2 linked regions of the Piscinibacter gummiphilus genome follow. The protein of the gene in region 1 interacts with the protein of each later gene in a pairwise test. Links are inferred from orthologs where the notes say so. Each region holds a gene or a part of one and is shown in the gene's direction. Other genes may lie near its edges.

What was found.
Region 2: the proteins of grxD (region 1) and A4W93_RS04920 interact in binary tests that used the Escherichia coli proteins (3 or more experiments, as listed by UniProt). The link is inferred for Piscinibacter gummiphilus from one-to-one orthologs.

The regions. Positions count from the first base shown.
Region 1 is NZ_CP015118.1:5,362,755-5,377,371, forward strand. Bases 1,243-4,119 are described here. They hold grxD (Grx4 family monothiol glutaredoxin), read left to right. Parts: upstream 1,243-2,459; coding sequence 2,460-2,780; downstream 2,781-4,119. Other genes in these bases: prmC (peptide chain release factor N(5)-glutamine methyltransferase), read left to right, coding at 1,243-1,535; A4W93_RS24515 (hypothetical protein), read left to right, coding at 1,709-2,356; A4W93_RS24525 (UbiX family flavin prenyltransferase), read left to right, coding at 2,788-3,369; A4W93_RS24530 (lytic transglycosylase domain-containing protein), read right to left, coding at 3,371-4,021; A4W93_RS24535 (proline--tRNA ligase), read right to left, coding at 4,018-4,119. In the rest of the region: prfA (peptide chain release factor 1), read left to right, coding at 1-705; more of prmC, read left to right, coding at 702-1,242; more of A4W93_RS24535, read right to left, coding at 4,120-5,763; A4W93_RS24540 (RNA pyrophosphohydrolase), read left to right, coding at 5,896-6,549; proB (glutamate 5-kinase), read right to left, coding at 6,574-7,692; Obg family GTPase CgtA, read right to left, coding at 7,685-8,770; rpmA (50S ribosomal protein L27), read right to left, coding at 8,940-9,194; rplU (50S ribosomal protein L21), read right to left, coding at 9,237-9,548; ispB (octaprenyl diphosphate synthase), read left to right, coding at 9,845-10,774; A4W93_RS24575 (CC0125/CC1285 family lipoprotein), read right to left, coding at 10,976-11,488; A4W93_RS24580 (clostripain-related cysteine peptidase), read left to right, coding at 11,679-13,511; A4W93_RS24585 (hypothetical protein), read left to right, coding at 13,508-13,897; A4W93_RS24590 (beta-keto acid cleavage family enzyme), read left to right, coding at 14,057-14,617. UniProt on the Escherichia coli protein: Monothiol glutaredoxin involved in the biogenesis of iron-sulfur clusters.
Region 2 is NZ_CP015118.1:1,080,443-1,094,493, forward strand. What follows is about bases 5,833-8,510. They hold A4W93_RS04920 (BolA family protein), read left to right. Parts: upstream 5,833-6,875; coding sequence 6,876-7,145; downstream 7,146-8,510. Other genes in these bases: A4W93_RS04910 (ABC transporter ATP-binding protein), read left to right, coding at 5,833-6,051; A4W93_RS04915 (ABC transporter permease), read left to right, coding at 6,051-6,824; murA (UDP-N-acetylglucosamine 1-carboxyvinyltransferase), read left to right, coding at 7,230-8,489; hisG (ATP phosphoribosyltransferase), read left to right, coding at 8,492-8,510. Outside these bases: tyrS (tyrosine--tRNA ligase), read left to right, coding at 1-981; dtd (D-aminoacyl-tRNA deacylase), read left to right, coding at 986-1,429; A4W93_RS04890 (hypothetical protein), read right to left, coding at 1,430-2,329; A4W93_RS04895 (tripartite tricarboxylate transporter substrate-binding protein), read right to left, coding at 2,517-3,485; A4W93_RS04900 (tetratricopeptide repeat protein), read right to left, coding at 3,579-4,355; A4W93_RS04905 (TetR/AcrR family transcriptional regulator), read right to left, coding at 4,371-5,045; more of A4W93_RS04910, read left to right, coding at 5,137-5,832; more of hisG, read left to right, coding at 8,511-9,127; hisD (histidinol dehydrogenase), read left to right, coding at 9,142-10,464; hisC (histidinol-phosphate transaminase), read left to right, coding at 10,461-11,543; imidazoleglycerol-phosphate dehydratase HisB, read left to right, coding at 11,540-12,136; imidazole glycerol phosphate synthase subunit HisH, read left to right, coding at 12,133-12,780; hisA (1-(5-phosphoribosyl)-5-[(5-phosphoribosylamino)methylideneamino]imidazole-4-carboxamide isomerase), read left to right, coding at 12,829-13,572; imidazole glycerol phosphate synthase subunit HisF, read left to right, coding at 13,642-14,051. UniProt on the Escherichia coli protein: Involved in cell resistance against acid stress.

The DNA.
Region 1 (14,617 bases):
GCCGCGGACCTGCTGCGCATGTACCTGCGCTACGCGGAGCGCCAGGGGTGGCGCACCGAGCTGATGTCCGAGAGCACGTCCGACCTGGGCGGCTACAAGGAGGCGGTGGTGCGGGTCGAGGGCGACGATGTCTACGCCAAGCTGCGCTTCGAGTCGGGCGGCCACCGCGTGCAGCGCGTGCCGGTCACCGAGACGCAGGGCCGCATCCACACCAGCGCCTGCACGGTGGCCGTGATGCCCGAGCCCGACGAGGCCGAGGAGGTGCAGCTGAACCCGGCCGACCTGCGCATCGACACCTTCCGGGCGAGCGGCGCCGGCGGCCAGCACGTCAACAAGACCGACAGCGCGATCCGCATCACCCACCTGCCCACCGGCATCGTGGCCGAGTGCCAGGACGACCGCTCCCAGCACCGCAACAAGGCGAAGGCCATGGCCGTGCTGGCCGCCCGCCTGCGCGAGAAGGACCGCAGCGAACGGGCCGCGAAGGAGGCCGCCACCCGCAAGGGCCTGATCGGCAGCGGCGACCGCAGCGACCGCATCCGCACCTACAACTTCCCGCAGGGCCGGCTCACCGACCACCGCATCAACCTGACGCTCTACAAGCTCGGCGCCATCATGGAAGGCGACCTCGACGACGTGTTGGCCGCGTTGCAGGCGGAACGGGCGGCGCAGCAACTGGCCGAGCTGGAAGGGCGCGGGGCATGACCACGACCGTCGACGCCGCCCTGCGCGCCGCCGCCGCGGCCGGGGTCGACCGGCTGGACGCCCAGCTGCTGCTGGCCGAGGTGCTCGGGCAGTCGCGCACCTGGCTGTTCGCCCACGGGGACGACGCCGTGCCGCCCGCGGCCCTCGCCCGCTTCCAGGACTGGGCGGGCCGCCGAGCCGCTGGCGAACCGTTCGCCTACCTCGTGGGCCGCAAGGAGTTCCACGGGCTGCTGCTGGACGTGTCCCCCGCCGTGCTGGTGCCCCGGCCGGACACCGAGACGCTGGTGGCCTGGGCCCTGGAGCGGATCCGCGAGCTCCCGGCCGCGCGCGTCGCGGACCTGGGCACCGGCAGCGGCGCCATCGCCCTGGCGCTGAAACACAGCGAGGCCGGCGCTCACATCACCGCCACCGACGTCAGCCCGGACGCCCTCGCCGTGGCCCAGGGCAACGCCCGGCGCCTGGCGCTCGACGTCGAGTTCCTGGCCGGCCCGTGGTGGACACCGCTCGCCGGGCGCCGCTTCCACGTCGTCGCCAGCAACCCGCCCTACATCGCCGGCAACGACCACCACCTCGCCGCCCTCGCCCACGAGCCCCGCCTGGCACTGACCCCCGAGGGCGACGGCCTGCGGTCCCTGCGCGAGATCATCGACGGCGCACCCGCTCACCTGGAACCCGGGGGCTGGCTGCTGCTCGAACACGGGCACGACCAGGCCGCGGCCGTGGCGCAGTTGCTCGCGGGCCGGGGATTCACCGACGTGAGCACCCGCCACGACCTGGGCGGCAATGCCCGGTGCACCGGAGGGCGTTGCGCCAAAGCCGCATCCGGCTGAGCTTTCCGGGAAATCCGCACGTCAAGCGGGCCGCCCCCCTCGTCCGGATGGCCGAAGGAAGCAGTCAGTGACACACAACCGGATTCTTCCGGCGTAGGATTCATTCCATGGGGCCGAGGTCCTACCCGGACACCGTTCCCTGATTCCACAAGAAGACTTCTGAAGAGTTCATCATGCGCAAAGCCTTGCTGACCGTTGCGTTCTGTACCTTGTCCTCCGCCGGCACGGCCGCGTGGGCGCAGGCCGACACCCTCGGGGCCAACGCAACCGCGCAAGGCGCCTCCGCGCCGCTGTCCCAGCTCAGCTGGGGCCGCCTGCAAGGCCGGGTGGCCTTCGCCACCACCGCCACGCCCCTGCGTGCCGACTACCTGGGCAACGACTCCGCCTTCAAGGTCAGCAGCCTGAGCCTGATGGGCGACTACTACCTGCGCCCCTCCCTGAGCCAGCTCACCCTCGGCGGCCTGCGCGCCACCAGCGGCGTCGTGTTCGGCCAACGTTCCTCGCTGTGGGGCGTGTCCAGCACCAGCATCGGCCCGCTGAACGTCGACCGCCGCAGCTACAGCGCCGACCCGTACAACAGCAGCGTCGTCCCCGAACACACCACCACGCCGTACTTCGGCATCGGTTACTCCAACACCGGCAGCGCGTTCGGCAAGAGCGCCAACTGGGGCTTCTCGGCCGACCTCGGCCTGATGTCCCTCAGCCCGGGCAACATCGGCCGCATCGGCAAGGTCTTCTCGGGGTCGCAGAACCTCGACGACATGGTGCGCGACCTGCGCCTGTCGCCGGTGCTGCAGCTCGGTTTCACCTACTCCTTCTGATCCCCGGCAAAAGGGCATCCGTGCGGCCGCCTCGGCCGGGCGTGGCAATGCCTTATCCTTGCGGGTTCCAACACGTTTCACCCGGCACGGCCGGACACCGATCATGAGCGACGTTCAACAACGCATCGACGGCCTCGTCAAAGGCAACCGCGTGGTGCTTTTCATGAAGGGCACGGCCCAGTTCCCGATGTGCGGCTTCTCCGGCCGCGCGGTGCAGATCCTCAAGGCCTGCGGCGTGTCCGACCTCAAGACGGTCAACGTGCTCGAGGACCCGGAAGTGCGCCAGGGCATCAAGGACTACGCCAACTGGCCCACCATCCCCCAGCTCTACGTCGACGGCGAGTTCGTCGGCGGCTCGGACATCATGATGGAGATGTACGAGGCCGGTGAGCTGCAGCAGGTGCTGGGCACCAAGACGGCCTGACGCGGCCATGACGCAATCGCCGGTCCGGCCCGCCCGGGTGGTGGTCGGCATCACCGGCGCGACGGGGGCGGTGTACGGCGTGCGCCTGCTCGAACGCCTGCGGGCCGCAGGCGCCGAATCCCACCTCGTCGTGAGCCCGGCCGGTGTGCTCAACGTGTTTCACGAACTGGGCCTCGACCGCGGCGCGCTGGAGGCCCTGGCCCACACCGCCTACAACCCGGGCGACGTGGGCGCCGCCATCGCGAGCGGCTCGTTCGCCACGGATGCAATGGTCATCGCGCCCTGCTCCATGAAGACGCTGGCCTCGGTGGCCCACGGGCTGTCCGACAACCTGCTGAGCCGCGCGGCCGACGTCACGCTGAAGGAACGCCGCCGCCTCGTGATGATGGTGCGCGAAACCCCCTTCAACCTCGCCCACCTGCGCAACATGACGGCCGTCACCGAGATGGGTGCCGTGGTGTTTCCGCCGCTTCCGGCGTTCTATCACCGGCCGCAGTCCATCGACGAGATGGTCGATGACACGGTGGAGCGGGTGCTGGCGCTGCTCGGGGTGTCGGCTGCGGCGCCGAAGTCCTGGAACGGGCTCTGACTCAGGCCGCGGGGTTGTAGTCCCAGGCCTTCTTGGCGCCGAACACCAGGTTCGGGTACTCGGGCTTCCCCCGGCTGCCGTTGTACCGCCCGAGCGCCATGTACATGTCCCCGCGCTCCCGGTCGAGGTAGTGCCGCAGGATCACGCAACCGAAGCGCAGGTTGGTCTGCATGTGGAACAGCCGGGCCGGTTCACCGTCGCCGATCAGGCGCGCCCAGAACGGCATCACCTGGGTGTACCCGCGGGCGCCCGCGATGCTGATGGCGTACTTGCGGAAGCCGCTCTCGACCTGGATCAGGCCGAGGAACAACGCGGTGTCGAGGCCCGCGCGCTTGGTCTCGTAGTAGACCGTCTCGAGGAACTCCACCCGCGTGACGTGCTCGGCCTTGCGGCGCTTGAGCCGGTTGCTCATCTCGCCCAGCCAGCGCAGGTACGCGATGCGCGCCTCGACGTTGTCGAAGGTGGGCTTCGGGGGCGCGTTGTTCGCGATGGCAGCCGACAGCACCGAACGCACCGCGTCGGCGAGCGGTTCCTCGGCCTGGCGGCCGGCGAGCGCCACGCCGGGCGCGAGGGACAGCGACGGGGCCGCGAGGGCCGCCAGCGCCAGCTGCCGCCTCGTGAGACCCGAGGCGGCGGGACTCACCGGGCTCATCGTCCGAGCTTGGCCTTCACGAAGTCCACGATGCCGGCGAGCGGCACGGACTCGGCCTGCGCGTCGCGGCGGCCCTGGTACTCGACCTGGCCGTCCTTCAGGCCGCGGTCGCCCAGCACCACGCGGTGCGGCACACCCACGAGCTCCCAGTCGGCAAACATCGCACCCGGGCGTTCGCCCCGGTTGTCGAGGATCACGTCCACGCCCAGGGCCTGCAGTTCGCCGTACAGCTTGTCGGCGGCGGCCTGCACGTCGGCCGAGCGGTCGTAGCCGATGGGGCACAGCACGAGCTCGAACGGTGCCATGGCCGCCGGCCAGATGATGCCACGCTCGTCGTTGTTCTGCTCGATGGCCGCGCCCAGGATGCGCGTGACGCCGATGCCGTAGCAGCCCATCTCCATCAGCTGCGGCTTGCCGTTCTCGTCGAGGTACGTGGCGTTCAGCGGCTTCGAGTACACGGTGCCGAGGTTGAACACGTGGCCCACCTCGATGCCGCGCTGGATCGCGAGCACGCCCTTGCCGTCCGGCGACGGGTCGCCCTCGACGACGTTGCGCAGGTCGGCGACGAGGTCGGGTTCGGGCAGGTCGCGGCCCCAGTTCACGCCGGTGATGTGGAAATCGACCTCGTTGGCGCCGACGACGAAGTCGCTCATGTTCGCCACGGTGCGGTCGGCCACGATCTTCACCGGCTGCTTCAGCCCCACGGGGCCGAGGTAACCCGGCTTGGTGCCGAAGTGGCTCTCGATCTCGCCGACGGTGGCGAAGCGGAAGCCCTGGTTCAGGCCCGGCACCTTGTTCGCCTTGACCTCGTTCAGGTCGTGGTCGCCGCGCACGAGCAGCAGCCACACCGTGGTCTTCGTGACATCGCCCGCCTCGGTCTTCTCGTCGGTGGCCAGCACCAGCGACTTCACCGTGCGCTCCAGCGGGATCGACAGCAGCTGCGCCACGTCGGCGCACGTGCTCTTGCCCGGCGTGGGCGTCTTCACGAGGGCCTGCGTGGCCGCGCCGCGCGTGGCGATCAGCGGCAGCGCCTCGGCCAGCTCGATGTTGGCGGCGTAGTCGGACGTGGGGCAGTACACGAGCGCGTCTTCACCGGTGTCGGCGATGACCTGGAACTCGTGCGACAGCGCGCCACCGATGGCGCCCGTGTCGGCGGCCACCGCACGGTAGGTCAGGCCCAGGCGCTCGAAGATGCGGCAGTACGCGGCGTACATGGCCTCGTAGCTCTTCACCGCGGCCTCGGCGTTGCGGTCGAAGGAGTACGCGTCCTTCATCGTGAACTCGCGGCCGCGCATCACGCCGAAACGCGGACGGCGCTCGTCGCGGAACTTCGTCTGGATGTGGAAGAAGTTGCGCGGCAGCTGGCGGTAGCTGCGCAGCTCCTGGCGGGCGATGTCGGTGATGACCTCTTCGCTGGTGGGCTGCAGGATGAAGTCGCGGTCATGGCGGTCCTTGACGCGCAGCATCTCCGGGCCCATCTTGTCCCAGCGGCCGGACTCCTGCCACAGCTCGGCGGGCTGCACCACGGGCATCAGCAGCTCGACGGCACCGGCACGCACCATCTCCTCGCGGATCACGTTCTCGACCTTGCGGATCACCCGAAGCCCGATCGGCATGTAGGTGTAGATGCCCGCCCCGAGGCGCTTGATGTACCCGGCGCGCATCATCAGCTTCTGGCTGACGACCTCGGCCTCGGCAGGGGCTTCCTTCAGGGTGGAGATGAAAAACTGGGACGCTTTCATGGGCAGCAGTTGGGCGGTGAGGGCGGAGGATCAGCGGGGGGGAACGGCGGAGAATCGGAGCGGGATTCTGCGGGGTTGATTCCCGTCATCCCGGTGCAATAATGATTTCAACTAGAGATTTCGAGGTTGATTATGCTCGACAGGGATGGGTTCAGACCCAACGTCGGCATCATCCTGCTCAACCCCCGTAACCAAGTGTTCTGGGGCAAGCGCATCCGCACCCACTCCTGGCAGTTCCCGCAGGGGGGCATCAAGTACGGCGAGACGCCCGAGCAGGCGATGTTCCGCGAGCTCCACGAGGAGGTGGGGCTCTTGCCCGACCACGTCCGCATCGTGGCGCGCACGCGCGACTGGCTGCGGTACGAGGTGCCCGACCACTTCATCCGCCGCGACGCCCGGGGTCACTACCGCGGCCAGAAGCAGATCTGGTTCCTGTTGCAGCTCGTGGGCCGCGACAGCGACATGAACCTGCGCGCCAGCGACCACCCCGAGTTCGACGCCTGGCGCTGGAACGAGTACTGGGTGCCGCTCGAGTGGGTCATCGAGTTCAAGCGCGAGGTCTACCAGATGGCCCTCACCGAACTCGCGCGCTTCCTGCCGCGCAGCAACCACCACAACCGCTACCTGCGGTCGGGCATGCGCACGCACCACCGCGACGAAGGGCACGACGACCGGCACGACGACCGGCACGAAGAACAGGCGCCGCCGCCACTGCACGCCGGGCCGGTGGAGCCCGACGAGGCCGACAACGCGCAGGCGCCGGCGCCCAAGGATCCCGAGACCTGACCCGGCCCGGGACCGGCCTGGTCCTCAGCTGAGGATCAGGTTGTCCCGGTGGATCATCTCGTGCTCGAGCGTGAAGCCGAGCAGGCGCTCGAACTCCGACGAGGGCTTGCGTGCGATGAGACGCGCTTCCGCGGCGGAGTAGTTCGCGAGGCCCCGGGCGATCTCGACGCCGGCACCGTTGCGCACGGCGATCACGTCGCCCCGCACGAACTCGCCGATCACCTCGACCATGCCGATGGGCAGCAGGCTCTTGCCGTCGTCGCGCAGCTTCGACACCGCGCCATCGTCCACCACCACGGCGCCGCGCATCTTCAGGTGGTCGGCCATCCACTGCTTGCGGGCGGCCATCTTCGCCGTGCTGGCGGTGAGCGCCGTGCCGATGGCCTCGCCTGCAGCCAGCCGCAGCAGCACGTCGGTCTCGCGGCCCCAGGCGATCACCGTGGAGGCACCGCTGCGCGCGGCGCGCTTGGCGGCGAGGATCTTCGTGATCATTCCGCCGCTGCCGATGGCCGAGCCCACGCCGCCGGCCATCTGCTCGAGCTCGGGCGTGCCGGCCTCGGCCACGTCGATGAACTTCGCGTCGGGGTTCTTGCGCGGGTCGGCCGAGTACAGGCCGCGCTGGTCGGTGAGGATGACGAGGGCGTCGGCCTCGATCAGGTTCGCCACGAGCGCGCCGAGCGTGTCGTTGTCGCCGAACTTGATCTCGTCGGTGACGACGGTGTCGTTCTCGTTGATGACCGGCACCACGTTCAGGCGCAGCAGCGCCAGCAGCGTCGAGCGGGCGTTGAGGTAGCGCTCGCGGTCGGCGAGGTCGGCGTGCGTGAGCAGCACCTGGGCGCTGCCCATGCCGTACGCGCGCAGCTGCGTTTCGTAGATCTGCGCGAGGCCCATCTGGCCCACCGCGGCGGCGGCCTGCAGCTCGTGGATCTCCTTCGGGCGCGTGCGCCACCCGAGGCGCTTCATGCCCTCGGCGATGGCACCGCTCGACACCATCACCACCTCCCGGCCCTCGGCGGCCAGCGCCGCCATCTGGCGGCACCAGTTGCCCACGGCCTCGGCGTCGATGCCGCGACCCTCGTTGGTCACGAGGCTCGAACCCACCTTCACGACGATGCGTCGTGCGTTCTTGAGCACGTCACTCATGAGACGACGAGGGCTGTTGGGCTTCGGCCTTGTCGAAACGGGGGTCCGGATCGTCCGGCACCACGTTCTTCAGCTTCGACACGTGTTCGTAGATCGCGTGCACGAGGCCTTCGCAGCCCTCGCGCGTCAGCGCGGAGATCTGGAACACCGGGCCCTTCCACTTGAAGCGCTTGACGAAGTCCTTCACGCGCTTCTCGCGTTCGTCCTCCGGCACCATGTCGAGCTTGTTCAGCACGAGCCAGCGCGGCTTCTCGTAGAGCTCGTCGTCGTACTTCTTCAGTTCGGCCACGATGGCCTTCGCCTGGGCGACCGGGTCGATGCTTTCGTCGAACGGGGCCATGTCGACGAGGTGCAGCAGCAGGTGCGTGCGCTGCAGGTGGCGCAGGAAGAGGTGGCCGAGGCCGGCCCCTTCGGACGCGCCCTCGATCAGGCCGGGAATGTCGGCCACGACGAAGCTCTGCTCGGCCTGCACGCGCACCACGCCCAGGTTCGGGTGCAGCGTGGTGAAGGGATAGTCGGCGATCTTCGGGCGGGCATTCGAGATGGCCGCGATCAGCGTCGACTTGCCCGCGTTGGGCATGCCCAGCAGGCCCACGTCGGCCAGCACGCGCATCTCGAGCTTGAGCTTGAAGGCCTGGCCGGGCCAGCCGGGGGTCTTCTGGCGCGGCGCGCGGTTCGTGCTCGTCTTGAAGTGCATGTTGCCGAAGCCGCCGTCACCGCCCTTGGCGATCAGGATCTTCTCGTCCGGCACCAGCAGCTCGGCGATCACGTTGCCAGTCTCGACGTCGGTGATGATCGTGCCCATCGGCATGCGCAGCACGATGTCTTCCGCGGCGGCGCCGAACTGGTCGGAGCCACGGCCGTTCTCGCCGCGGCGTGCCTCGTGGCGGCGGGCGTAGCGGTAGTCGATCAGGGTGTTGAGGTTGCGGTCGCCCATGGCGTACACGCTGCCGCCCTTGCCGCCGTCGCCCCCGTTCGGGCCGCCGAACGGGAGGAACTTCTCGCGGCGGAAGCTCATGCAGCCGTTGCCGCCGTCGCCTGCCACGACATCGATGGTGGCTTCGTCAACGAATTTCATGGTGTGTCCTGACGGACACCCAGGGCATCCGTTCGATTTGAGGGACTCGGTCGCGAATGGTAAGCGACCGGCCCGGTCCTGATTCCTCGGCCGAAAAAACAAAGCCCCGGCGGACCGGGGCTTCGTTCGATCAGGCGGGAAGCGAAGCTGCGGTGCAGCTCCGGCTTCTTCAGGCCTTGATGCTGACGGTGCGGCGGTTGGCCGAACCCTTGACCGCGAACTCGACGGTACCGTCGGTGAGCGCGAACAGCGTGTGGTCCTTGCCGATGCCGACGTTCACGCCGGGGTGGAACTGGGTGCCACGCTGGCGGACGATGATCGAACCGGCCGAGATGACTTGCCCGCCGAACGCTTTCACGCCCAGCATCTTCGGTTGAGAGTCGCGGCCGTTCCGTGTGGAACCGCCGCCCTTTTTCTGTGCCATGGTGCTTTAACTCCTGGAGAATCGGATTCAGGTTGCCGAAGGTCAGGCGTTCACGGTGCTGATTTCCAGCTCGGTGAAGTTCTGACGGTGACCTTGCCGCTTCTGGTAGTGCTTGCGGCGGCGCATCTTGAAGATGCGGACCTTGTCGTGACGGCCATGGGCCACCACCTTCGCCACCACCGTTGCGCCGGCAACCAAGGGAGTCCCGACCTTCAGGTCTGCGCCGGCACCCACTGCCAGCACCTGGTCGATCGTGATCTCTTGGCCAACGTCCGCAGCAATCTGTTCGACTTTAATTTTTTCGCCGGCAGCAACCTTGTATTGCTTGCCACCGGTTTTGATGAGCGCGTACATATCAGCCTTTCAATGAATCGGTCCCTGGTCACCCCGGCTTTCGCCCGGACGCCCACGGTACCGCCCTGCTTGGAAACGCAGAGCCGGACATTCTAGCACGCGTTCCGGGCCGGTGCCAAAAAATTGTGCAGCACTGTGGGGAGTCTGACCGCCTCCCTCGGCTCCTAGGGGGTGGACGGCCGGTACACGCCCGGCTCTTCCTATAATTCCGCTACCCAATTGAGCCCAACGTGCAGCCGTCTTCCCCCGCCCCCACCGAAGTTCCATCCAGCCACGCCGCCTTCATCGCGGCGGAGATGCGCGAGGTGGACGCCGTCATCCGACACCGGCTCGCCTCCGAGGTCGTCCTGATCAACCAGATCTCGCACTACATCATCAGCGCGGGCGGCAAGCGCCTGCGCCCGATGCTCGTGCTGCTCTTCGCGAACGCACTCGGCTTCCAGGGCCGCGAACGTTATGAACTGGCCGCCACGGTCGAGTTCATCCACACGGCCACGCTGCTGCACGACGACGTGGTCGACGAGTCCGACCTGCGCCGCGGCCGCCAGACCGCCAACGCGCTGTTCGGCAACGCGGCCAGCGTGCTCGTCGGCGACTTCCTCTACTCCCGCGCCTTCCAGATGATGGTGTCGGTGAACCGCATGCGCGTGCTCGAGGTGCTGGCCGACGCCACCAACGTGATCGCCGAAGGTGAAGTGCTGCAGCTGATGAACATGCACGACGCCGACCTCGCGGTCGAGGACTACCTCAAGGTGATCCGCTTCAAGACCGCGAAGCTCTTCGAGGCCAGCGCCCGCCTGGGCGCCGTGCTCGCGGGTGCGCCGGCCGAGGTCGAGGACGCCTGCGCCTCGTACGGTCGCTCGCTCGGCACCGCGTTCCAGCTCGTCGACGACCTGCTCGACTACGAAGGCTCCACGTCGCAGCTGGGCAAGAACGTGGGCGACGACCTGCGCGAAGGCAAGCCCACGCTGCCGCTGCTCGTCGCGATGGAACGCGGCAACGCCGATGAACGCGCGCTGATCCGCCACGCCATCGAACACGGCGAGGTCACGCGCCTCGCGGAGATCGTGGAAATCGTGCGCCGCACCGGAGCCCTGGACGCCACGCGCGAGGCCGCGCGGCTCGAGGCCGAGAAGGCGCGTGTGAGTTTGTCGATGCTCCCATCTTCCCCTCACAAAGAAGCTCTGATAGAATTCTGCGTTCGGTCGGTTGACCGCTCTTCCTAACCCTCTCACCAGGGCCAGCAGGGCGAACAAGAAGAACGAAAAATCGGGGTGTAGCTTAGCCTGGTAGAGCGCTACGTTCGGGACGTAGAGGCCGGAGGTTCGAATCCTCTCACCCCGACCAGATTCAGATGGAGAAGTCCCAATCACCGAAAGGTGTCTGGGACTTTTTTCATGGTGCCGCGGGATGCCGCACCACCCGCCTCACTTCGCCGCCACCTGCTGCCCGCACGACGGGACCTTGTACTTCTTCCCGAGCGAGCCGCACACGAACCGCGCGTCGTAGACGATGCCCGGCGCGTTGTCGGGGCGCTTCTGGAAACACCGGATCGTGTGCACCGCCGTCGGGAAGGTGTCGACGATCTCGTGCCCGCCGGTGGTGGTGCTGGTTTCGATCACCTCGCCGTTGCCCTTGCGCTTCGACTTCGTGGTGGTCTCCACCGGCGTCACGAACGAGGACGTTTCCGTGCGCGAGCGGTCCTCCACGATGGTGTAGTAGGCGAAGCCGTGGGCCAGCGTGACCTCGGCGCCGCGGATCAGCGCGTAGTCGGCCGCCTGCTGGGGCCGCGTGTAGGCGTTGCCGCTGAAGGTGATGCGGAACAGGTCGCGGTCCAGTTGCACCTCGGAAAAGCCGCCGGACCAGCTGTCTTGGCGGTACTCGGTGGCGCAGCCGGCCAGCACGGCGAGCGCGATGCACGCGCTCCAGGTGAATCTCATCGAAGGTCTCCCAAGTCGCCCGGCGGGCATCGCGCGGCAGCCTAGCGACGGTGACCCATCAGCGACATCCCTAGTTCGCCTCTAGGGGGTGCGGTCCCCCTCGAAGGGGGAAGCGGGCGTTTCGGCGGCCGAACAGAATGCCCCGGCTCTCGCGACCATGCATCGCACCACCACCTAGGGACAAGACAACATGACACTCGACATCTCATCGATGGCCGGCCGCTGGCGGCGGCTGTCGCTCATGGCTTTCATGGCCTTCGGTGTCGCGCTCGCCGGCTGCGGCGGGGGCGGCGGCGACACCGTCGAGAACGGCAACGGCGGCGCCCCCACCGGGACGGGTGGTGGCGGCACGGGCGGCCAGGCCAAGTGGACGTACCTGATCTACATGGCCGCGGACAACAACCTGAGCGACATGGCCACACTCAACGTGAAGCAGATGATCGCCGCGCGCAGCAGCCGCGACGTGCGCATCGTGGTGCAGGTCGAGCAGAACCCGCAGGAAACGCCGGGCGCGGAACGCATGACGCTGCGGGGCACCGTCGAGAACGGCGCGTCGCAACTGCAGAGCCTCGGCCGCAACGTCGACATGAGCAGCCGCGCGTCGCTGACCGAGTTCATCCGCTGGGGCAAGCAGAACTACCCGGCCGACCGCTACGCCCTCGTGCTGTGGTCCCACGGCGGCGGCTGGAAGGCGGACAAGTCCACCCGCGGCGCGCTGCAGGACGTCTCCTCGCGCGAGGACCTGATGTCCGTGCGCGACATGGCCACGGCCGTGAAGGATGCCGGCGGTGTCGACGTGCTCAACTTCGACGCCTGCCTGATGGCGATGTACGAGGTCGCCTACGAGATGCGGCAGTCGGCCAAGGTGATGGTGGCGTCCGAGGAGGTGATCCCGGGCCAGGGCAATCCGTACGACAAGGTGATCAACCGCCTCGTCGCGAACCCCTCTCAGGACGCGGCCACGTTCGCCAAGGGCATCGTGACGGACTACATGGCCTACTACCGCACGAACAACCGCCAGAGCGTGACCCTCTCGGCCATCGACCTGGCCGCGGTGGAACCGCTGCATGCGAAGGTGAAGGCCGCCGCCGCCGGCATGGTGGCGTCGATGGCCGGCGAACGCCTCAACATCCAGGCGGCCCGCGATGCGTCGCCCTCGTACAACCACCCGAACAACCACGACCTGATCGTGTTCGCGAAGACCCTCGCGGCGCGCACGTCGAGCGCGACCCTGCGCACCCTCGCGGACGAACTGGCCGCCGCCGCCCAGGCCGCGTTGCTCGCCAACGACGTGCAGCAGCTGCCCGGCGAGCTGAACGTCGCCGGCTCGACCGGGCTCGCGATCTATCTGCCGACGCCCGCCAACACCACCGCGTCGGAACTGAACGTCTACCGGACGGTGCTCGCGAGCAACACGGTGGCCGGCAACGAGACGCCGTGGAGCACCTTCGCGACCACGCTCGTCACCAACGGCGGCGGCACGGGCCAGACGGACGCGACCGGCCCGTTCGCCTACGGCATCCGCTGGGACAACCCCGACGTGGACCTCGACCTGATGGTCAACGAACCGCAGGGCAACTGGGCCGGACCCGCCATCGGGCCCAGCTCGGTGAACGGCTTCGCGTCGGCGGACTCGTGGGACGCGGGCCTGGCCGAGGAGACGTACACGGCCAACACGCAGCTCGAGAAGGGCGCGTACGACGTGTTCGTGCAGTACACCGGCTGCGCCAAGGGCCGCGCGACCTGCGGCGACACCACGGTCAGCGTCTACCGGTACGACCCGTCGCTCGGGGACACCTCGGCCGTGCTGCTGGGCACCCGCCGCATGAGCGCGACGCCGGCCCTGCCATCGATGGACAGCTTCGCGACCTTCGAGGCCTTCGTCAACGCCGTGAACTCCGACGCGTACGCGGACTGGCTGTTCGTGCGGCGCGTGACCCGCGACCTGCCCGCCGACCGCAAGGTGCTGCCCGCCCAGCCGAAGCCGCGCGGCAAGGGCTTCGGCGCGGTGGTGACCAAGTGAGGGCCGGGGCCGCGTGGGCGGGCACGGTGGCGCTCGCGCTGCTGTCGGCCGCCTGCGGACATGGTGCGGCGCCCGCACCCGCACCCGCACCCGCGGACGGCGCGGCGATGGGCATCGCCGACGCCCTCGCCGCCCCCGCCGGCACGACCCTGCGGGTGAGCGGCCGTTTCGCCGGCTGGTCGGGCGGCTGCACCGGCGGCCCGCCGCGCACACGGTCGGACTGGATGCTGGTCGACGCCGACGGACGGTGCCTCTACGTCAGCGGCCCGGTGCCCGCCGGCCTGGTGCCGCCGCCGGACGCGGCGTCGAACGGCACGGCCATCACGGTGACGGGGCGCCGCGAAGCGTCGCCCGATGGCCGCCCCTACCTCCTGCACACGCGCTGACCCGCGGTTTGGCGCCGAAAGGTAAGGCCCTGTCCTTCGCGGAAAAGCGCGGCGGGGCCGCCAAAAAGATACTGGCTCCATGCCTGCCGCATGAGCCGAACTCCTGAACGCATCGGCCGCGGCGATCTTCCCTGCCACCCATGTCCCAGGAGACACGCCATGAACTTCCTCGACGGATCGCTGTTCCCCGAGAACCAGGAAAAGCTGGTCATCACGGCCGCGCCGTACGGCCCCGAATGGATCCCGTCCGACTTCCCCGAGGACATCCCGGTCACGATGGAAGCGCAGATCCAGAAGGCGGTCGACTGCTACGAGGCCGGCGCCTCGGTGCTGCACCTGCACGTGCGTGAACTCGACGGCCGCGGCAGCAAGCGCCTGTCGATGTTCAACGAGCTGATCGCCGGCGTGCGCAAGGCCGTGCCGGACATGGTGATCCAGGTCGGCGGCTCCATCTCCTTCGCCCCCGAGAGCGAGGGCGCCGCGGCCAAGTGGCTCTCGGACGACACGCGCCACATGCTGGCCGAGCTGACCCCGAAGCCCGACCAGGTCACGGTGACGGTCAACACCTCGCAGATGAACGTCATCGAGCAGATGGACGTGCGCGACATCGCCGGCACCTCGCTCGCCGAACCCGACGGCTTCCGCGCCTACTCGAACATGGTGGTGCCCTCCACGCCCAGCTTCTTCGAGGAACACGTGCGCCGCCTGAGCGCCGCCGGC
Region 2 (14,051 bases), 4.3 Mb from region 1 along the record:
CTGATCGGCGACTTCACCTCCACCATCGGCGACCCGTCCGGCCGGAACACCACGCGCCCGCCGCTCAGCCGCGAGCAGATCGAGGCCAACGCCACCACGTACCTGAACCAGGCCAACCTCGTGCTGGACCCGGGCCGCACCGAGGTTCGCTACAACTCGGAGTGGTGCGACGCGCTGGGCGCGCGGGGCATGATCCAGCTGGCCTCGCGCTACACCGTGGCCCGCATGATGGAGCGCGACGACTTCACGAAACGCTTCAAGGCCGGCACGCCCATCAGCGTGCACGAGTTCCTGTACCCGCTGATGCAGGGCTACGACTCGGTGGCCCTCAAGGCCGACCTGGAGCTGGGTGGCACCGACCAGAAGTTCAACCTGCTGGTGGGCCGCGCGCTGCAGAGCGAGTACGGCCAGGAACCCCAGTGCGTGCTGACGATGCCGCTGCTCGAGGGCCTCGACGGTGTCGAGAAGATGTCCAAGAGCAAGGGCAACTACATCGGCATCACCGAACCCGCGAACACGATGTTCGCGAAGCTGCTGTCCATCAGCGACGTGATGATGTGGCGCTACTTCACGCTGCTGAGCTTCCTGAGCGAAGCCGAGATCGCGAAGCTGAAGGCCGAGGTCGAGGGCGGTCGCAACCCGAAGGACGCCAAGGTGCTGCTCGCCAAGGAGATCACCACGCGCTTCCACAGTGCGGCGGCGGCCGACGCGGCCGAGGCCGACTTCAACAACCGCTCGAAGGGCGGCATCCCCGACGAGATTCCCGAGGTGAGCCTCACCGGTGCTCCGCTGGGCATCGGCGCGCTGTTGCGTTCGGCGAACCTCGCGGCATCGTCCAGCGAAGGCCTGCGCCTGATCGACGGTGGTGGCGTGCGCGTGGACAGCGTCGTCATCAGCGACAAGGGACTGAAGCTGGAAGCCGGCACCTACGTCGTGCAGGTGGGGCGACGCAAGTTCGCTCGTGTGACCCTCACGGCCTGACCGCATGCTGGCGCTGGTGCAGCGGGTCGCCGAGGCCCGCGTCGACATCGCCGGCCGCACCGTGGGCGCCATCGGCCGCGGGCTGCTGGTGCTGGTGTGCGCCGAGCCGGCCGACACCGAGGCGCTGGCCGACAAGCTCGTCGCCAAGCTGCTGAAGCTGCGCATCTTCTCCGACGAGGCCGGCAAGATGAACCTCGACGTGGCCGGCGTGAACGGCGGCCTGCTGATCGTGAGCCAGTTCACCCTGGCCGCGGACACCCGCGGCGGCAACCGCCCGAGCTTCACCGGCGCCGCGCCGGCGGCACAGGGGCGGGCGCTCTACGAGCGGGTGGTGGCCACGGCGCGTGCGTCGCACCCCGTGGTGGCGACGGGCGAGTTCGGGGCGGACATGCAAGTGGCCCTCGTCAACGACGGTCCGGTCACCATCCCGATGACCTTGCGCGAGTAGTCAGCCCTGCCCGTGGGTGTCGGGCCACACGGCCCCGTGCCCGCTGTCTCCGGCGACGAGCGTGTTGCCCATGCCCAGCAGTTCGCGGGCCTTCTCCAGGCTCAGCAGCTGCGCGCGGCTGCGCCGCAGGTGGTTGCGGTGGCGTTCGATCTCCCACACGAGCCCGATCAGGTCGCGCTGGGTCTGCGCCGTGCGGATGCGCGTGAGCGTCAGCGGCGCGAAGATCGCGGCCTCGGCGCCCATGGCCCCCACGAGCAGGCTGCGCACCTGGTGGCGCAGCGATTCCTCGGACACGGCCGGGCGGGGACGCGCGTGGTCGGCGACCGGGGTGGTGAGGACCGGCGGCGGCGGACGGCGCAGGGGCGCCGCTGGAGGCGCGGGGATCGGCGCAGGTGTCGGCATCGGTGCCGGAACCGGCGGTTCGGGCGCGACGGCCGCCTCGACCGGGAAGACGTCCGGATGGCCCTCCGTGTCCGGACCTTCGTCATGGACCAGGGGCGCGGCGGCCGCCAGGTTCACCTCGAACTCCACGTCCGGCTCGTCGACATCGGGGATGGGCGGGAGCACCCAGGGTTCGACCGGCGGCGTGATGGGGCCTTCGTCCCGCACGTCCAGTTCCACGCTGGTGAGCTTCGGCAGGTCGAGGGCGCCCGGCGCCGTTTCCTGCGGTTCGGGGGCCATGACCTCGGCCGGCACCTCGACGAGGCCCAGGCGCACCAGTTCCTCGAAGTGGCTGGTGGCCGCGCCCGCCTTGTTCGCCATGCCCAGCACCTCGCCGAGCGGGCGGCGGCCGTCGACCAGCAGCAGCACCGTGCGATGGCGCTGGCTGAGGCCGCGGGTGCGGTGGCGGAGTTCGTCGACGCCGTCGGCGGTCTTGAACGGGGCGGGGGACAGGGGCATGAGGACCCGGGAGGAAACGCTGGAGGACGAGGTTCCGATTGTGGTCCCGCCGCCGGGTTCCCAACACGGCATCAATGGGCGCAATGCCCGGCTGTTTCATCCTGTCACCACGGCCGTGGCGGCCCCCAAACAAACAGGCCACCCGAAGGTGGCCTGCGTGCCGGAGCGAAGAACGATCGGTCGGCGATCAGTCGGCGTACTGGACGTTGGCGCGGATCACCGGCGTCCACTTGTTGATCTCGGCCTCGACGAACTTCTTGTGCTCGGCGCCGTTGACGCGGTTGTCGGTGACGACGACGGCGGCCAGGGCTTCTTCCGACTTGATGAAGGCCGGGTCCTTCAGCGTGGCCTTGAGGGCGGCGTTCAGCTTGTCGACGACGGGCTTCGGCGTGCCCTTCGGGGCGTACAGGCCGTGCCAGATGGTCACGTTGAAGCCCTTGAGGCCCGACTCGTCGAGCGTGGGCAGCTTGGCCAGGGCCGGCATGCTCAGGCGCTTGGCGGTGGAGACGGCGTAGAACTTGATCTTGCCGCCTTCGGCCTGGCCCATCGTGTTGGTGGTCTGGTCGCACATGATGTCGACCTGGCCGCCGAGCAGGTCGGTCATGGCCGGGCCCGTGCCCTTGTACGGCACGGCGACCATCTCGACCTTGAGGGTGCTCTGGAACAGCAGGCCGCACAGGTGCGAGGCCGAACCCACGCCGGCGTGGGCCAGGTTGATCTTGCCCTTGTTCGCCTGGATCCAGGTGTTCAGTTCGGCGTAGTTGTTCGCGGCGAGCGTGGAGCGGCCCACGAGGGTCATCGGCACTTCGTTGATGAGGCCGAGGTACTCGAAGTCTTCCAGGGTCTTGTACTGCAGGTTGCGGTACAGGGCCGGCGACGTGGCCATGCCGATGTGCGTGAGCAGGATCGTGTAGCCGTCGTTGGCCGCCTTGGCGACCTTCGTGGCACCCAGCGTGCCGCCGGCGCCGCCGGCGTTCTCGATGATGATGGGCTTGCCCAGCTGCTTGCGCAGGCCTTCGGCGAAGTCGCGTGCCACCTTGTCGGTGGGGCCGCCGGCCGCGAACGGCACGACGATGGTGATCGGCTTCTCGGGGTACTCGGCCAACGCGGCCGTGGCAGTGAGCGCGGTGAGTGCAGCCAGCAACAGCTTCTTCATGGGGGCAATCCTCGGATGGGTCGGCAGGTATCGGAAAGCCGATGCTACGCAATGGCCCCCGCGCCTCGCATGCCGGAAACTACGTAGCGGCGGTCAAAGCGCCAACTCTGCCCGCGCCACCTCCACGTGCAGCCGCTCCGCCGCATCGAGCGGCACGCATTCGGCGGCCTCGGCGTACAGCTTCTCGGCGTCGCGCAACTTGGTCTCACCCTCCAGCATCACCAGGCCGTTCGCGTATTCCATGCGGGCGATGGCCGACATCGGGTTGAGCCGCAGGCCCGTGCGGAACATCGACACCCCCTCGTCCTTGCTCGCGCCCTGCGTGCGCCCGAGCAGCGCGCCCATCGTGTCGATCACCTCGGCATGGAACGCACCGAGCGCAGTGTGGGCATCGGCGTGCTGCGGCTGCAGCCGGATGGTGGTGTCGAGCGCGGCCTTGATGCGTGCGCCCAGCCCGAGCTGCAGCGCCTTCGAGATGCTGATGCCCTGCGCGTAGCGGCCCAGCGCATAGGCCAGCAGGTAGTGGGCGTTCGCGTTGCCCGGGTCTTCCTCGACCTGGGATTCGGCCCGCGCGACCACGTCGAGGAACAGCGCGAAGCGCTGGCATTCGCTGCGCTCGAGGTAGTTCGCCTGCATGGCCTGCGCCTTGTTGGCGACCGTCAGGCCGGCGGACGAGGCCGTGCGCAGGCCCGCGTCCACCGCGGCCTCGAACTCGCCCGCGTGGTACAGCGACCAGGCCTGGAGCACGTCGTCGTCCTCGGGGAAGGCCTCCGCATCGCCGGCGTGCAGGCGCGACCACGAGGCCCTGAGCGCGTCACGGTCATAGCGGTAGGCGTCTGCCTCGTAGGGAAACGGGTTCCAGCGGGACATCGGGTTCTCCTTCGCTCAAGCGGCGGGCGAATCGGGATGGTAACGGCCCACGAGCGCGAGGAGGTGATTCCGCTCGGGCCCGTCGAGGTACGGCATGACCAGGCTCAGCACGTGGAATGCCCCGCGCAGCAGCGCGGCGCCCGCGGCTTCCGGCTCCAGCGCGCGGCGCGGGTCGCGCACGTACTCGTAGCTGAGCCAGTAGGTGAGCACCACCACCATCGCCGTGGCCACCGGGTCCAGCTCGTGGCTGTCGGCCCGCAGCGCGCCGCCGCGGTTCATGCCGTCGAGCACCTGGCGCACGGCACGCGCCTTGTGGTCGAGCAGGTCCTGGAAATGGGTCTCCAGGTGGCGGTTCTTCGAGAGCAGATCGTTCAGGTCGCGGTACAGGAAGCGGTATTCCCACAGCAACTCGAACAGCATGTGGAAGAACAGCCAGGCGTCCTCGACGTGGCGCACGTCGCCGGCCGCGTCGAGCAGGGTCTCGAGCGAGGCCCGGTAGCGGTCGAACAGCGCGTTGATCAGCGTGTCCTTGGCCGGATAGTGGTAGTACAGGTTGCCGGGGCTGATGCCCATCTCGGCCGAGATGGCCGTGGTGGACACGTTCGGTTCCCCGAGGCGGTTGAACATCACGAGCGCCGCCTCGAGGATGCGTTCGGCGGTGCGGCGCGGCTTCTTCGGGGGAGAGGGCATCGGGCCAATCTAGCAGCGAAATCCTGGGCGGGCCTCCGAGTCAACCCGGGTCCTGCAGGATTCACGGGACCTGCCTACAATCCCGCGCTCCATGCCAGCCATCTCGTTCCAGAACGTCAGCAAGACCTACCACGCCGCCGGACGCGACGTGCGGGCGCTCGACGGCGTCTCCTTCGACATCGAACCCGGCGAGTTCTTCGGCCTGCTGGGCCCGAACGGCGCCGGCAAGACCTCGCTGATCAGCATCCTCGCCGGCCTGTCGTCGGCCACGGGTGGCCATGTGAAGGTGCACGGGCACGACGTGGTCACCGACTACGCCGCCGCGCGGCGCAGCCTCGGCATCGTGCCGCAGGAGCTGGTGTTCGACCCGTTCTTCAGCGTGCGCGAGACGCTCGTCATCCAGAGCGGCTACTTCGGCGTGCGCAACAACGGCGCCTGGATCGACGAGCTGCTCGCCGGCCTCGGCCTCGCCGACAAGGCCCACGCGAACATGCGGCAGCTGTCGGGTGGCATGAAGCGCCGCGTGCTGGTCGCGCAGGCACTGGTGCACCGTCCTCCGGTCATCGTGCTCGACGAGCCCACCGCCGGCGTCGACGTGGAGCTGCGCCAGACGCTGTGGCAGTTCGTGGCCCGCCTGAACAAGGAGGGCCACACGGTGCTGCTGACCACGCACTACCTGGAAGAGGCCGAGGCGCTGTGCAGCCGCATCGCGATGCTCAAGCAGGGCCGCGTCGTGGCGCTCGACCGCACCACCGCGCTGCTCGCCGGCACGGCCAGCACCATGCTGCGCTTCAAGCTCGACGCGCCGCTGCCGTCCTCGCTCGCCGCCCAGGCGCGGGTCACCGGCCGCATCGTGCAGCTCAAGGCCCACGACGCCGCCGAGGTGGAGCAGGTGCTCGCCACGCTGCGCGCCGCGGGGCTCCAGCCGGAAGACCTCGAGATCGGCCGCGCCGACCTGGAGGACGTCTTCCTCGAGATCATGCAAACCGAATCGGGAGGCCTCTGATGAGCGCCCCAGGCCTGCTCGCCGGCACCCGCACGCTGCTCTACAAGGAGATGCTGCGCTTCTGGAAGGTGAGCTTCCAGACCGTGGCCGCGCCGGTGCTCACCGCCGTGCTGTACCTGCTGATCTTCGGCCACGTGCTGGAAGACCACGTGAAGGTCTACGACCAGGTGGGCTACACGAGCTTCCTGATCCCGGGCCTCGTGATGATGAGCGTGCTGCAGAACGCGTTCGCCAACAGCAGCAGCTCGCTGATCCAGAGCAAGATCACCGGCAACCTCGTGTTCCTGCTGGTGACGCCGCTGTCGCACTGGGCCTGGTTCCTCGCCTACGTGGGCGCCTCCGTCGTGCGCGGCGTGGTGGTGGGCCTCGGCGTGCTGGTCGTCACGGTGTGGTTCGCGCCACTGTCCCTCGCCGAACCCCTGTGGGTGTTCGTGTTCGCGGTGCTGGGCGCAGCCATGATGGGCGCGCTGGGCCTGCTGGCCGGGCTGTGGGCCGAGAAGTTCGACCAGATCGCTGCCTTCCAGAACTTCATCATCATGCCGATGACGTTCCTCTCGGGCGTCTTCTACTCGGTGAAGTCGCTGCCCCCGTTCTGGTACGGCCTGAGCCACCTGAACCCGTTCTTCTACATGATCGACGGCTTCCGCCGCGGCTTCTTCGGCGCGAGCGACGTCTCCCCGTGGATGAGCCTCGCCGTGGCCGGCGGCAGCCTGCTGCTGGTGTGCGCGCTGTGCCTGCACCTGCTGCGCATCGGCTACAAGATCCGGCACTGAAACGGGTCGTCCGGCCGGGTTTTCCCGGCATGGGCGATAATGTCGACCACCATGGCTGATCCCACCCCCGCCGAAGTCGAGCGCTACATCGCGCAAGGCCTGAACTGCGAACACCTGCAGGTCGAGGGCGACGGCCGTCATTTCTTCGCGACCATCGTGTCCGCGGAGTTCGACGGCGCGAGCCGCGTGGCGCGCCACCAGCGGGTCTACCGGGCGCTGGGCGATAGAATGCGCGAGCAAATCCACGCCCTGTCCATGAAGACGCTCACCCCCGCCGAATGGGCCGCATCCGCCCCGTCGGCCACCCCCCACCACCACTGAAAGCGGCCGCAGGGTTCACTGCGGCCGGCTGGCCTGCACCTTCGGCGGGCTTGCTGGTCGTGTGAGTCCCGGGCTGAAACCCCCATGGACAAACTCCTCATCCGCGGTGGCCGCCCCCTGAAGGGCGACGTGGTCATCTCCGGCGCCAAGAACGCCGCGCTGCCCGAACTGTGCGCCGCGCTGCTGACGCCCGAGCCGGTGACGCTCCAGAACGTGCCCCAGTTGCAGGACGTGGGCACCACGCTCAAGCTGCTGCGCAACATGGGGGTCACGGCCGAGCGCAACGAGGCCACGCCCGACGTGGTCACGCTCACGGCCGAGCCGCTGACCACCCGGGAAGCGCCGTACGAGCTCGTGAAGACGATGCGCGCGTCCATCCTGGTCCTGGGCCCGCTGCTGGCCCGCTTCGGCGAGGCGCGCGTGTCGCTGCCCGGCGGCTGCGCCATCGGCTCGCGCCCGGTCGACCAGCACATCAAGGGCCTGCAGGCCATGGGCGCCGACATCGTCGTCGAACACGGCTACATCGTCGCGAAGGCCAAACGGCTGAAGGGCGCCCGCATCACGACCGACATGGTCACCGTCACCGGCACCGAGAACCTGCTGATGGCCGCCACGCTGGCCGAGGGCGAGACGGTGCTCGAGAACGCGGCCCAGGAGCCCGAGATCCCCGACCTCGCCGAGATGCTGATCTCGATGGGCGCGAAGATCGAGGGCCACGGCACCCGCCAGATCCGCATCCAGGGCGTCGAGCGCCTGCACGGCACCACGCACCGCATCGTCCCCGACCGCATCGAGGCCGGCACCTTCCTGTGCGCCGTGGCCGCGGCCGGCGGCGAGGCCTTCCTGAAGTACGCCCGCGCCGACCACCTGGGCGCCGTGATCGACAAGCTGCGCGAGGCCGGTGCCTCGGTGGAATCGGTCGACGGCGGCCTGCGCGTGAAAAGCAACGGCCGCCCGCGCGCGGTCAGCTTCACCACCAGCGAGTACCCGGCGTTCCCCACCGACATGCAGGCCCAGTTCATGGCGCTCGACTGCATCGCCGACGGCGCCGCGGTGGTCTCCGAGACCATCTTCGAGAACCGCTTCATGCACGTGAACGAGCTGGTGCGCCTGGGCGCCCAGATCGACGTGCACGGCCACACCGCCACCATCCGCGGCGTGCCGAAGCTGTCGGGCGCCACCGTGATGGCCACCGACCTGCGCGCCTCGGCCAGCCTCGTGATCGCCGGCCTCGTGGCCGACGGCGAGACCATGGTCGAACGCATCTACCACCTCGACCGCGGCTACGACCGCATGGAAGCCAAGCTCCGCGGGCTGGGCGCCGACATCGAACGGATCAAATGACGATGATCACTCTCGCCTTGTCCAAGGGACGCATCTTCGACGAGACCCTGCCGCTGCTGAAGGCCGCGGGCATCGAGGTCACCGAAGACCCCGAGAAATCGCGCAAGCTGATCCTCGCCACCACCCGCCCCGACGTGCGCGTGGTGCTGGTGCGCGCGACGGACGTGCCCACCTACGTGCAGTACGGCGGCGCCGACGCCGGCGTGGCGGGCAAGGACGTCCTGCTCGAGCACGGTGGCCAGGGCCTGTACCAGCCGCTCGACCTGAAGATCGCCAAGTGCCGCCTGAGCGTGGCCGTGCGCGCCGACTTCGACTACGAAGCCGCCGTGAAGCAGGGCTCGCGCATCGCCGTGGCCACCAAGTACACGCAGTGCGCCCGCGAACACTTCGCGAACAAGGGCGTGCACGTCGACCTCATCAAGCTCTACGGCTCGATGGAGCTCGCGCCGCTGACAGGCCTGGCCGACGCCATCGTCGACCTGGTCTCCACCGGCAGCACGCTCAAGGCCAACAACCTCGTGGAAGTCGAGGAAATCATGCAGATCTCTTCGCGCCTGGTGGTGAACCAGGCTGCGTTGAAAACCAAGCGCGAACCCCTTCGCGAACTCATCGACGCCATCGCGTCAGCCATCGTGTAAACACACACACCACCATGAACGTGCAGATCCGCCAGCTCGCCACCGCAGACGCCGACTTCGACACCAGCTTCCAGCATGTGCTGCACTGGTCCGAAGCGACGGACCATGCGATCGAGCAGCGGGTCACCGACATCCTGGGCGACGTGCGCACGCGCGGCGACGCCGCGGTGCTCGAGTACACCGAACGGTTCGACGGGCTGAAGGCCGCGTCGGTGGCCGAGTTCGAGATTCCCCGGGGTGAGCTGCAGGCCGCGCTCGCGAGCCTGCCGCCCGTCCGGCGCCAGGCCCTCGAGGCGGCCGCCGACCGCGTGCGCGACTACCACCAGCGGCAGCTGGAAGTGACTGGCCGCTCCTGGAGCTACCGCGACGCCGACGGCACGCTGCTCGGCCAGAAGGTCACGCCGCTCGACCGCGTGGGCATCTACGTGCCGGGCGGCAAGGCCCAGTACCCGTCCAGCGTGCTGATGAACGCCATCCCGGCCAAGGTGGCGGGCGTGGGCGAGATCATCATGGTCGTGCCCACCCCGGGTGGCGAACGCAACGCGATGGTGCTGGCCGCCGCCGCGGTGGCGGGCGTCGACCGTGCCTTCACCCTCGGTGGCGCCCAGGCCGTGGGTGCGCTCGCCTACGGCACGGCCACGGTGCCGGCCGTCGACAAGATCACCGGCCCCGGCAACGCCTACGTCGCCAGCGCCAAGCGCCGCGTGTTCGGCAAGGTGGGCATCGACATGATCGCCGGCCCGAGCGAGATCCTCGTGCTGGCCGACGGCACCACGCCGCCCGACTGGGTCGCGATGGACCTCTTCAGCCAGGCCGAACACGACGAGATGGCGCAGAGCATCCTGCTGTGCCCGGACGCGGCCTACATCGCCCAGGTGCGCGAGGCCATCGACCGCCTGCTGCCCGCCATGCCGCGCCACGAGGTGATCCGCGCCTCGCTCGAAGGCCGCGGCGCGCTGATCCTCACGCGCAGCATGGAAGAGGCGTGCGAGATCAGCAACCGCATCGCCCCGGAACACCTGGAAGTCAGCTCGACCGACCCGCACCGCTGGGAGCCGCTGCTGCGCCACGCCGGGGCCATCTTCCTGGGTGCCTTCACCAGCGAGAGCCTGGGCGACTACTGCGCCGGCCCGAACCACGTGCTACCCACGTCGGGCACCGCGCGCTTCTCGTCGCCGCTCGGCGTGTACGACTTCCAGAAGCGCAGCAGCCTGATCGAGGTGAGCGAGGCCGGAGCCCAGAAGCTCGGCACCATCGCCGCCGAACTCGCCTACAGCGAGGGCCTGCAGGCCCACGCCCGCGCCGCCGAACTGCGCCTGAAGGATCTGACCAAATGACCGCCGACCTCGACACCCGCATCCAGCGCTGCATCCGCCAGGACGTGCAGTCGATGCACGGCTACGCCATCCAGCCGAGCGCCGGCTTCGTCAAGCTCGACGCGATGGAGAACCCGTTCCGCCTGCCCGAGCCGCTGCGCACCGAACTCGGCCGCCGCCTGGGCGAGGTGGCGCTGAACCGCTACCCCGCGGGCCGCATCGACGACCTGCGCAACGCGCTCAAGCGCCACGTGAACCTGCCTGACGGCTTCGAGCTGGTGCTGGGCAACGGCTCCGACGAGATCATCACCATGCTCAGCATGGCCTGCGACGTGCCCGGCGCGAAGGTGCTGGCGCCGCTGCCGGCCTTCGTGATGTACGACGTGTCCGCGCGCCTGCAGGGTCTCACGTTCGTGGGCGTGCCGCTCACGGCCGACTTCGAGCTCGACGAGGCCGCGATGCTCGCCGCCATCGCCGAGCACCAGCCCGCGCTCGTCTACCTCGCGTACCCGAACAACCCCACGGCGAACCTGTTCGACGACACGGTGATGGAGCGCATCGTGGCGGCCGCGCCGGGCCTCGTGGTGATCGACGAGGCCTACCAGCCGTTCGCCTCGCGCGACTGGTTCGAGCGCATGACGCGCCACCCGCACGTGCTGGTGATGCGCACGCTCAGCAAGTTCGGCCTGGCCGGCGTGCGCATCGGCTACATGGTGGGCCGCAAGGCCCTCGTCGACGAGGTCGACAAGGTGCGCCCGCCGTACAACGTGAGCGTGCTGAACGCCGAGGCCGCGATCTTCGCCCTCGAACACGCCGACGAGTTCGCGCGCCAGGCCGCCGTGCTGCGCAGCGAGCGCACGCGCCTGCTGGCCGCGCTGTCGAAGCTGCCCGGCTGCAAGCCGTTCCCGAGCGAGGCCAACATGGTGCTGGTGCGCGTGCCCGACGCCGCGGCGCTGTTCGCCGCGCTCAAGGCACGCAACGTGCTCGTGAAGAACGTCTCCGGCCTGCACCCGCTGCTGGCCAGCTGCCTGCGCCTGACGGTGGGCACGCCGGAGGAGAACACCCTGATGATCGAAGCCCTGGAAGCGAGTTTGAAATGACAGCCGAACGCATTGCCGACGTCACCCGCAACACGGCGGAAACCAAGATCCGGGTCCGCATCAACCTCGACGGCACGGGCACGGCCAAGCTGTCCACGGGCATCGGCTTCTTCGACCACATGCTCGACCAGATCGCCCGCCACGGCCTGATCGACCTCGACATCGACTGCAAGGGCGACCTGCACATCGACGGCCACCACACGGTGGAAGACGTGGGCATCACGCTTGGCCAGGCCGTGGCCAAGGCCGTGGGCGACAAGAAGGGCCTGCGCCGCTACGGCCACGCCTACGTGCCGCTCGACGAGGCGCTGTCGCGCGTGGTCATCGACTTCTCGGGCCGACCGGGCCTGCACATGCGCGTGCCGTTCAAGTCCGGCATGGTGGGCGCGTTCGACACGCAGCTCGCCTTCGAGTTCTTCCAGGGCTTCGCGAACCATGCCCTCGTCACGCTGCACATCGACAACCTGCACGGCGACAACGCCCACCACCAGTGCGAGACGGTCTTCAAGGCCTTCGCACGGGCCATCCGCATGGCGCTCGAGATCGACCCGCGCATGGGCGACGTGATCCCGTCCACGAAGGGGTCGCTGTGAGCAAGACCGTCGCCGTCGTCGACTACGGCATGGGCAACCTGCGGTCCGTGTCGCAGGCGGTCAAGCACGTCGCCGCGGGCACGGGGTTCGATGTGATCGTTACCTCCAACCCCGACGAGGTGTACGCGGCCGAGCGCGTCGTGCTGCCGGGGCAGGGCGCCATGCCCGACTGCATGCGCGAGCTGCGCGACTCGGGCGTGCAGGAGGCCGTGCTGCACGCGGCCGCGAACAAGCCGCTGATGGGCGTGTGCGTGGGCATGCAGATGCTGCTGTCGCACAGCGAAGAGGGCGACACCGGCGGCCTCGGCCTGATCCCCGGCGACGTGGTGCGCTTCCGCCTCGAAGGCCAGGTGCAGCCCGACGGCAGCCGCTACAAGGTGCCCCAGATGGGCTGGAACCGCGTGCGCCAGGCCCGGCCTCACCCGGTCTGGGCGGGCGTGCCCGACGACGCCTTCTTCTACTTCGTGCACAGCTTCCACGCGAAGCCCGCCGACGCCGCGCACAGCGTGGGCGAAACGGATTACGGCGTCCGCTTTACCTGCGCCGTCGCCCGAGATAACATTTTCGCGACCCAGTTCCATCCGGAGAAAAGCGCCGAACACGGCCTCGCCCTGTACCGCAACTTCCTCCACTGGACCCCGTGACGCCCCACGAAGGCGTTCTTCCTTCCCTCACCACCTCCACCCTCGGCCATGCTGCTGATCCCCGCGATTGACCTGAAAGACGGCCACTGTGTGCGCCTCAAGCAAGGCGACATGAATGCTTCCACCACCTTCGGGGAAGATCCGGCGCAGATGGCCCGACGATGGGTCGACGCCGGCGCACGCCGCCTGCACCTCGTGGACCTGAACGGCGCCTTCGCGGGCAAGCCGGTCAACGAGGCCGCCATCAAGGCCATCCTGGCCGAAGTGGGCGAGGAGATCCCGGTGCAGCTGGGCGGCGGCATCCGCGACCTCGACACCATCGAGCGCTACCTCGACGACGGCCTGAGCTACGTCATCATCGGCACGGCCGCGGTGAAGAACCCCGGCTTCCTGCGCGACGCCTGCAGCGCCTTCGGCGGCCACATCATCGTGGGCCTCGACGCGAAGGACGGCAAGGTCGCCACCGACGGCTGGAGCAAGCTCACGGGCCACGAGGTCATCGACCTGGCGAAGAAGTTCGAGGACTACGGCGTCGAAGGCGTGATCTACACCGACATCGGCCGCGACGGCATGCTGTCGGGCATCAACGTCGACGCCACCGTGAAGCTGGCGCAGGCGCTGAGCATCCCGGTGATCGCGTCGGGTGGCCTGTCGAACATCGCCGACATCGAGAAGCTGTGCGCCGTCGAGAGCGACGGCGTGGAAGGCGTGATCTGCGGACGCGCCATCTACAGCGGCGACCTCGACTTCGAGGCGGCCCAGCGCCGTGCCGACGAACTCAACGGCGTCTGACCCTTCATCCTCTTTCCCGCGTGGTTCGTCCTGGCGGCCGCGCCGTGTCCACACTTCGGCACCCCCGCCATGCTTGCCAAACGCATCATTCCCTGCCTCGACGTGACCGGCGGTCGCGTCGTCAAAGGTGTCAACTTCGTCGAACTGCGTGACGCCGGCGACCCGGTCGAGATCGCCGCGCGCTACAACGACCAGGGCGCCGACGAACTCACCTTCCTCGACATCACCGCCACCAGCGACGGCCGGGACCTGATCCTCCCGATCATCGAGGCCGTGGCGTCGCAGGTCTTCATCCCGCTGACCGTGGGCGGGGGCGTGCGCACGGTGGACGACGTGCGCCGGCTGCTGAACGCCGGGGCCGACAAGGTGAGCTTCAACTCCGCGGCCGTGGCCAACCCCGACGTGATCCGCGACGCCTCGGCCAAGTACGGCGCCCAGTGCATCGTGGTGGCCATCGACGCCAAGGGCCGGGCCGATGG